DNA from 2 places in the Pseudoalteromonas sp. MER144-MNA-CIBAN-0113 genome. Region 1 is predicted to be linked to the other one. Evidence: predicted binding sites of a transcription regulator. Region 1 holds the regulator's gene; the other holds the start of a gene.

Region 1 (3,921 bases):
GTATTAACGCCGATGAAGCCACCCTATACGACGACCGTCAACTGGTGTTAGAGGGTAATGTAACCGCTCAAAACTTAGTAGATAACGCCATGATCGATACGATCACCGCCCAGACCATCAATGTTGATATAAAACTATTAACCATGCAATCACAGCAGCCTGTCGTTATTACAGGACCTAATTTAAAAATCACAGGTAAAGGCCTTGAGGCCGATTTAAAAACCGAGGTGATTAAACTTATTAACCATACGCGAACCCTATATTATGACCAATAACCTATTTAAAATTCTAATTGTTCCTTCATTACTGATTGCATTTCATAGCCATGCAGAGGAAACCACTGAAGCTCCTGCGGCTAATCAAATCTCAATTAGTGCTGACAGGCAGGAAGGTCAATTAAAAGAAAACGTAGGCATTTTTGAGAAAAATGTTGAAATTATTCATGGTAATCGCCGTATCACAGCTGACCGTTTAGAAGTGCATAAACGCGATGACCTAGGCGATAACAAACAGTTATTAATTGCCACAGGCAGCCCTGCATATTTTGAAGAAACACAAGCCGATGGCACCATAATGAGCGCCAGTGCGAATGAAGTGCGTTACGATGTGTCGCTGCGTTTTTTAACCTTAATCGGCGATGCAAGCATTGCTCAAGCAGGTCAAAAAATAACAGCTAAAAGTATCACTTACGATATCGAGCAGCAGTTAATTAGCGCAGAAAAAGACGAAAACTCAACAGACCGTGTACACACTATTTTAGTGCCTGTTGAAAATAAAAAAGAAGATGATAAAGGCCAACCATGAGCACATTAAAAGCAGAGCTATTAGCTAAAAGCTACAAAGGTCGTGAAGTTGTAAAAAACGTTGGCCTAGAGGTTGAAGCTGGCAGTATTGTGGGGTTACTTGGCCCTAATGGTGCAGGTAAAACCACCACTTTTTATATGATTGTAGGCCTTGTCCCTAGCGATAAAGGCAAAATATCAATTGATGATAAAGATATTACTTTATTACCGATGCACAGCCGAGCGCGTTTAGGGATTGGTTATCTACCGCAAGAGTCGTCTATTTTTAGAAAGCTGACTGTTTATCAAAACTTAATGGCTATCTTAGAAACACGTAAAGAATTAAACAAACAACAACGCGAAGATACCTTAAATAATTTACTTGATGAATTTAGCATTCAGCATATTCGTGACAGCCAAGGTATGGCCTTATCAGGTGGTGAACGTCGCCGCGTTGAAATTGCGCGAGCATTAGCAGCAAACCCTAAATTTATCCTTTTAGACGAACCCTTTGCGGGGGTTGATCCTATCTCAGTATTAGATATTAAAAAGATTATAGAGCATCTTAAAAACCGTGGCATTGGCGTACTTATTACAGACCATAACGTGCGCGAAACACTTGATGTTTGTGAAAAAGCCTACATAGTTTCTCATGGGGAGTTAATTGCATCAGGCACTCCTGAATACGTATTAAACGATAAAACAGTACGCGATGTTTATTTGGGCGAGCAGTTCAAGCTCTAATATGTGTGTTATTCCACTAAGCATCTGCTAAGATTAATCATACTTAGGTCTGTTGACCTTTCAAGGTTGAATTTGCAGCAGTCTGTTTGGTATTTAGGCAAGGCAGAGCCTATGTGGTGTGGTATTCCCCATAAATAGGCGATAACGCAGCATCAATGCCAAACAGGCGCTGCCCTTCGGGTTCTGCCTAGGGACGATTTACTCTTTGTTGCCTACATGGATGTAGGTAAGGAGCGTGAGCAGGACGCGGAAGCTTTGCTCGGTTTTGACTTAGCCCACTAGGTTACAAACCTCGCGCCGCAATTAAACCGCCCCTAGTTTGAACAAATTTTAATCCGTAAAGGTCAACAGACCGTAATTTAAAAGGATTGTTAGAGATAAATGAGGCAATCATTACAGCTGCGCATGGGCCAGCAACTTACAATGACTCCACAGTTGCAACAAGCAATTCGCTTATTGCAACTCAGTACATTGGATCTCCAGCAAGAAATTCAAGAAGCGCTCGATAGCAACCCCTTGCTTGAAGTTGAAGAACACGATTACAGCGAAGACACTGCAGGTAAAAACGAACAAAAAGCCGATAACGATGACTTAACGCTAAGTGCCTCAGCTGACGATAAACCTAGCGAGTATGAGCAAGATAGCGGCGAAGCAATGACCAAAGACACCATTAGCGATGATATGGCTATGGATGTTACTTGGGATGAATATATGAGCGCTGCGCCTGCCTCTTCATCGGGCCCAATGCCAGAAGATGAATCTATTTATCAAGGCTCTTCGACTGAAACGCTGCATGAGTATTTAATGTGGCAACTTCAACTGACGCCGTTTAGTCCTACCGATGAAGCGATAGCTATTGCAATTGTAGAAGCTGTGGACGACTCAGGGATTCTAACCCTTGGCTGTGAAGAAATATTAGAAAGCTTTAACCAAGAAAACGACGGCGAAGATGAAGTTGAACTTGACGAAATAGAAGCGGTACTAAAGCGTATTCAACTATTTGATCCAGTGGGAATAGCCGCGCGTAGTTTACAAGAGTGCTTGTGTATTCAGCTAAATCAATTTGATAAAGACACACCTTTTTTAAACGAAACAAAAATGATCTTAACCGATCATATTGATTTACTTGCTGCACGTGACTATCGCACGTTGATGAAAAAAACAAAGCTTAAAGAAGATGAGCTTAAAGAAATCATGACGTTGATTCATACGCTCAGCCCAAAACCGGCAGACACTATTGTTAGAGAAGAGTCTGAATACGTTATTCCTGATGTGTCGGTTAAGAAAGTTAAAGGTCGTTGGGTAGTTGAATTAAACCCAGATAGCATGCCTAAGATCAGAGTAAATAGCCAATATGCAGCTATGTCGCGTACGGTTAAATCAAGTGGTGATAGCCAGTTTATTCGCTCGCACTTACAAGAGGCTAAATGGTTTATAAAAAGCTTAGAAAGTAGAAATGACACGCTACTTAAAGTAACCAACTGTATTGTGCAACAGCAACAGGCCTTTTTTGAACACGGTCCTGAGGCTATGAAGCCTATGGTGCTTAACGATGTGGCTGAAATGGTGGAAATGCATGAGTCGACTATATCGCGTGTTACTACGCAAAAATACATGCATACACCACGTGGCATTTTTGAGCTTAAATATTTCTTTTCAAGCCATGTAAGTACTGAAAATGGTGGCGAATGTTCATCAACAGCAATACGTGCATTAATTAAAAAATTAATCGCTGCAGAAAACTCAGCTAAACCATTGAGTGATAGTAAAATTGCAGATATATTGGCAGAGCAAGGAATTAAAGTAGCGAGGAGAACTATAGCAAAATATCGCGAATCTCTAGCTATTCCCCCGTCTAATCAACGTAAAAGTTTGATTTAAGGCGTACAACAAAGAGGAAAATGTTTATGCAACTGAATTTAACTGGTCGCCATGTAGATATTACCGACTCGCTTAGAGACTACGTAAATAGTAAATTTTCGAAGTTACAGAGGCACACTGATCACATAACGAATGTGCACGTTATTCTCGATGTAGAAAAACTAAACCAAAAAGCTGAAGCAACCGTTCATGTAAGTGGCGCTGAGATTTTTGCCTCTACTGAGCATCAAGATATGTATGCCGCTATAGACTCGCTCATTGACAAGCTAGATCGTCAAGTAATTAAACACAAAGAGAAACTTGCTCGACACTAACACTATGAAACTAAGCTCACTTATCTGTCAGGACTGCAGTAAAGCTGCGGTCCTTTTTAATAGTAAAAAAAGAATTTTAGAATTTATCAGTGAATTGGCTCACAATAAGCTGCCCTATTTAACACAACAAGATATTCTTAATGCATTAACTGCAAGAGAAAAGCTTGGAAGTACAGGCATTGGCCGAGGCATTGCTATTC
Region 2 (3,921 bases), on a different contig from region 1:
TTAACAGTAGCGACATTAAAGGTCACAAAATAAAGATTTTTATAATAAAATCCCATAACACTTTAATAGTAGATTCAACTGTGTATATTGCAATGTATTCAATAAAATTAATAAAAAAATCAGTGCGCTGATAAAAATACAATAGAAGTAATAGAAATGAAGTTTTATAAACTAGGAAGGTGAGTTTCTATTTACTTGGAAAGCTTTGAAAAGTGGTGGCCCCTCCCAGACTCGAACTGGGGACCTAACGATTATGAGTCGTGTGCTCTAACCAACTGAGCTAAGGGGCCATCTTTGTATAACTGTAAGCAGTTAATTTTTGAAGCGTTTAGCCACAGAGCGACTAAAGCGGGTTGCAGTATAAAAAGTTTTTAGGGGCTTGTCACTAGCAAAAAGCTTTATTTTAACAATCAAGGGGCTAACTGCTCAAATAGTAGGCTTTGAGGTTTTGTTAGTGATGAGTTTTGTAAAACAAATCCATCTATTAATAGCAGCCTGAGTAACTAATACACATACCTTTGGGAGCACTTAGCAACTCAGTATTAAATGTCCTGCTATGCTGCTACATTATTTTTTGGCAATAATGTAAATCGCATGAATTAATCCAGGGAAATAGCCGAGCAAAGTTAGCAAAATATTTAACCAAAAATGCATCCCTAGTCCTACCTGTAAAAACACACCCAGTGGTGGTAATAAAATAGAAAAAATAATTCTAATGATATCCATAATTTAATCCTTATAATGTTAGCAAAGCAAAAAGCCCAGCAGGGCTGGGCTTTAGTATAGTGTATTATTCTGCAATAACAGTTAATTCATCAACTACCTTGCGAACATCTTCAGCGTTTTTAGCAATTTCCATCGCTAATTGCTTTTCAGCATCAGACTCAACTGTACCTTTAAGAGTTACCACACCATTATCGGTATCAACATCAATGTCTGTACCACCTACTTCAGAATCAAATAAGTAACGTGTTGTGATCACTGTAGTGATTTTAGCATCTGTTAAATCACTTTCAGTGTCGTTACCCATCATTTCAGAGTCATGCTTCTTCATGTCGGAGTTTTTTACCACAGTTAGACTGTTTTCAACGTCAGTTACACCATCTAGGCTTAGCACGAGTTCTTCAGCAAGCTCTTTATCTACTTCGCTGTTTACTTTACCTGTTAGCATTACCTTGCCGTTTTTTACGTCCGTGTTGATATCAAAGTTATTTAGATTGGTGTTCATCAGCAGTACTGTTTCTGCTTTCCCATCAATCCAAGCATCTTTGCTTTCGTTTTCCCAACTGCTTGCCTGAGCGCCCATTGCGGTTGTTCCTAATACTAGGGCTGCAATCATAGACTTATTAAATGTTTTCATAATCGTTCTCCTTTTGATTAAAGACACTTAAGCTAATGCGAGCATCGGGCCAACATTTTATAACCTTTAATTTCAATAGGTTAATTTAAAATAGTAGATATTGGCTTAAACCTACTAAGTAAACATTTACAGACTATTGCGTAAAAGTTTCTCGAATAGCGAAACTAACTAAATAATTGTATATTTGGTTAATCTGTCGTTAATATAATAAAGGGTCAAAAACCCAAAATTATAAACCACTGAATTTAAACAATTTAATGTTTGGTATAAGGCTTGCTTTGAAATAACCAGCAATCATAAAAGGATAATTTAAATGTCTGTTAAAATTGAAGACCGCCCTATTGAGCAAGTTCGTGAGCAAGTGATTGATCAGCTCATTTATAACTACAGCCATGGTGTTATTTCTGTAGAAGCATTTGAAAGGCGCTTAGACGACGCCATGGCAGCGAGTGACAATAAAGCACTTATGGATCTCGTTGAAGATTTAACCTTAAATACTGACCAACAATATAAGGCGCAAAAGCACTCTCAGTTTGCACCTAATTATAGCGCGCAGCATGAGACTGATGAAGAGCCACTTACATTAAGAAGCATTCTTGGTTCGAGTGAACGAAGCGGCCAATGGGTAGTTCCTCAAAACATTTATATAGAAAACTACATGGGGTCAATCAATCTTGATTTTACGGATGCTATTTTTACCCATCAACATGTCACTATTCACGTTAATTGTTACTTTGGCAGCGAAGAAATATATGTACCAGAGCACGTTAATGTAGTTTCTAAAATGTTTTGTATTTTAGGCAGTTTTGAAAATAAAACAGTGTCACTAAATAAGCGCCAAGGGCCAACGATTCACATTGAAGGAAAAACTGTTTTAGGCTCTGTGGAAGTTAAAGTTAAGCGCACTATTAAAGAAAAATTTATTAGCTTTGCAAATGATCTAAAAACTCAACTTGGCATACATGGTAAACATTATTAAATATGCTGAACATTGAATGAAACCATAATAGTTGGCTTCATTCATATTATAAGTCGTTATTTCGCTCACTAGGTACATCACTCATGTACTCTACAAACTCAACTTCAAACCCTGCGGGATCAATATAATAAATGTTTTTTCTAAATGGATTTACAGCACCTTCTTTACTTATTGCAAAGCCCGCATGTTTTAGGCGCGCTATTACTGCATTTAAGTTATTGGTTACATAGGCAAAGTGTGCCAAACCAATTTGATGTCCTGATAGGTCGCGGTTTTTCCCTTCACCGTGATCGCTTATAGCAATATATTGCTCGTTATCACCAAAATGTACCCAGCGCCTTGCTTTACCATACCAGGTTCCTTCGCCCTCACTTCTAATTGACCAATAGGGAAACGCTGCTTGGTAAAACTTAAGCATGGCGTTTATGTCACTAACAACTAAATTTACGTGTTCTAATTTCATAACTTTCTTCCTGTTAATTGAATATAGAACATCATAAAACCTCAAGTTAACTTTAGGTAAAGCGCTAATTTACAAATTTATTGTCTGTTTTTATTCCGATAAATATATTGAAAGATCATGCCTGTACAAAAAACACTCACAAGTATTTAGGCTTTATGGTTTACTTTATGGCAAAAACCGCTAAAATACGCCGGCTTAAATATATAAACGTTCTTTTACAACCCAAAGGTAATACCATGCATCCAATGTTAAACATTGCGGTTCGCGCTGCGCGTAACGCAGGCAAGCTTATTCTTCGTGCAAGTGAAGACTTATCAAAAGTTGAAGTGCAACAAAAAGGCACTAATGATTTAGTTACGAACATTGATAAAGAAGCCGAAGCCGTAATTCGTGACACTATTTTACGTTCTTACCCTGATCACTGCATCGTTGGTGAAGAGTTAGGCGAACACAAAGGTAAGGATGCTGATTACCAATGGATTGTTGACCCACTTGATGGTACAACTAACTTCATCAAGGGTATCCCTCATTTCGCAGTATCTATTGCACTTAAAGTTAAAGGTCGTTTAGACCAAGCCGTAATTTACGATCCAATTCGTGGCGAGCTTTTCACCGCTTCTCGTGGTCAAGGCGCACAGTTAAACAGCAAACGTTTACGTGTATCTAAAACGGTTGAACTTGCCGGTTCTGTTCTTGCAACAGGTTTCCCTTTCAAACAAAAACACCACTTAGATGCCTATTCTGAAGCGTTTAAAGCATTATTCGTACATACCGCTGATATTCGTCGTGCAGGTTCTGCAGCACTTGATATGGCATATGTTGCAGCGGGTCGTGTTGATGGTTTCTTTGAAATTGGTTTAAAACCGTGGGATACAGCAGCAGGCGAGCTATTAGTTAAAGAAGCTGGCGGCATGGTTGTTGATTTTGCTGGCGGTAATAACTACAACGTGAGCGGTAACATTATTTGTGGTGCACCTAAGCTAACACAAGCGATTGTTCGTGAAATGCGCCCAGTATTATCTGAGTCGTTATTACGTTAATCGTAATACCGCACTAAAAAAGGAGCCGAGGCTCCTTTTTTGCTTTTTGTTAGCCACTTTTTTTACTATTGGATAAACG

What was found. The regulator sigma-54, encoded in region 1, starts transcription at its own class of promoters, with help from an activator protein. The targets are predictions, from matches to a motif close to GTTGGCACGNNNNTNGNNT.
Region 2: AAEY57_RS00755 (BON domain-containing protein) is a predicted target of sigma-54. The motif match lies at 1,396-1,414, and genes of this name have one in related genera.

The regions. Positions count from the first base shown of each region.
Region 1 covers NZ_JBEOOG010000037.1:18,340-22,260, forward strand. The annotation lists gene lptC (LPS export ABC transporter periplasmic protein LptC) at 1-275, shown strand, start outside; gene lptA (lipopolysaccharide transport periplasmic protein LptA) at 265-804, shown strand; gene lptB (LPS export ABC transporter ATP-binding protein) at 801-1,526, shown strand; gene AAEY57_RS11135 (RNA polymerase factor sigma-54) at 1,908-3,407, shown strand; gene hpf (ribosome hibernation promoting factor) at 3,434-3,721, shown strand; gene ptsN (PTS IIA-like nitrogen regulatory protein PtsN) at 3,726-3,921, shown strand, end outside.
Region 2 covers NZ_JBEOOG010000002.1:7,945-11,865, reverse strand. The annotation lists tRNA gene AAEY57_RS00765 (tRNA-Ile) at 214-290, opposite strand; gene AAEY57_RS00760 (YqaE/Pmp3 family membrane protein) at 568-726, opposite strand; gene AAEY57_RS00755 (BON domain-containing protein) at 791-1,360, opposite strand; gene AAEY57_RS00750 (LiaF domain-containing protein) at 1,674-2,339, shown strand; gene AAEY57_RS00745 (VOC family protein) at 2,386-2,802, opposite strand; gene suhB (inositol-1-monophosphatase) at 3,039-3,842, shown strand; partial or broken gene AAEY57_RS00735 (GGDEF domain-containing protein) at 3,892-3,921, opposite strand, start outside.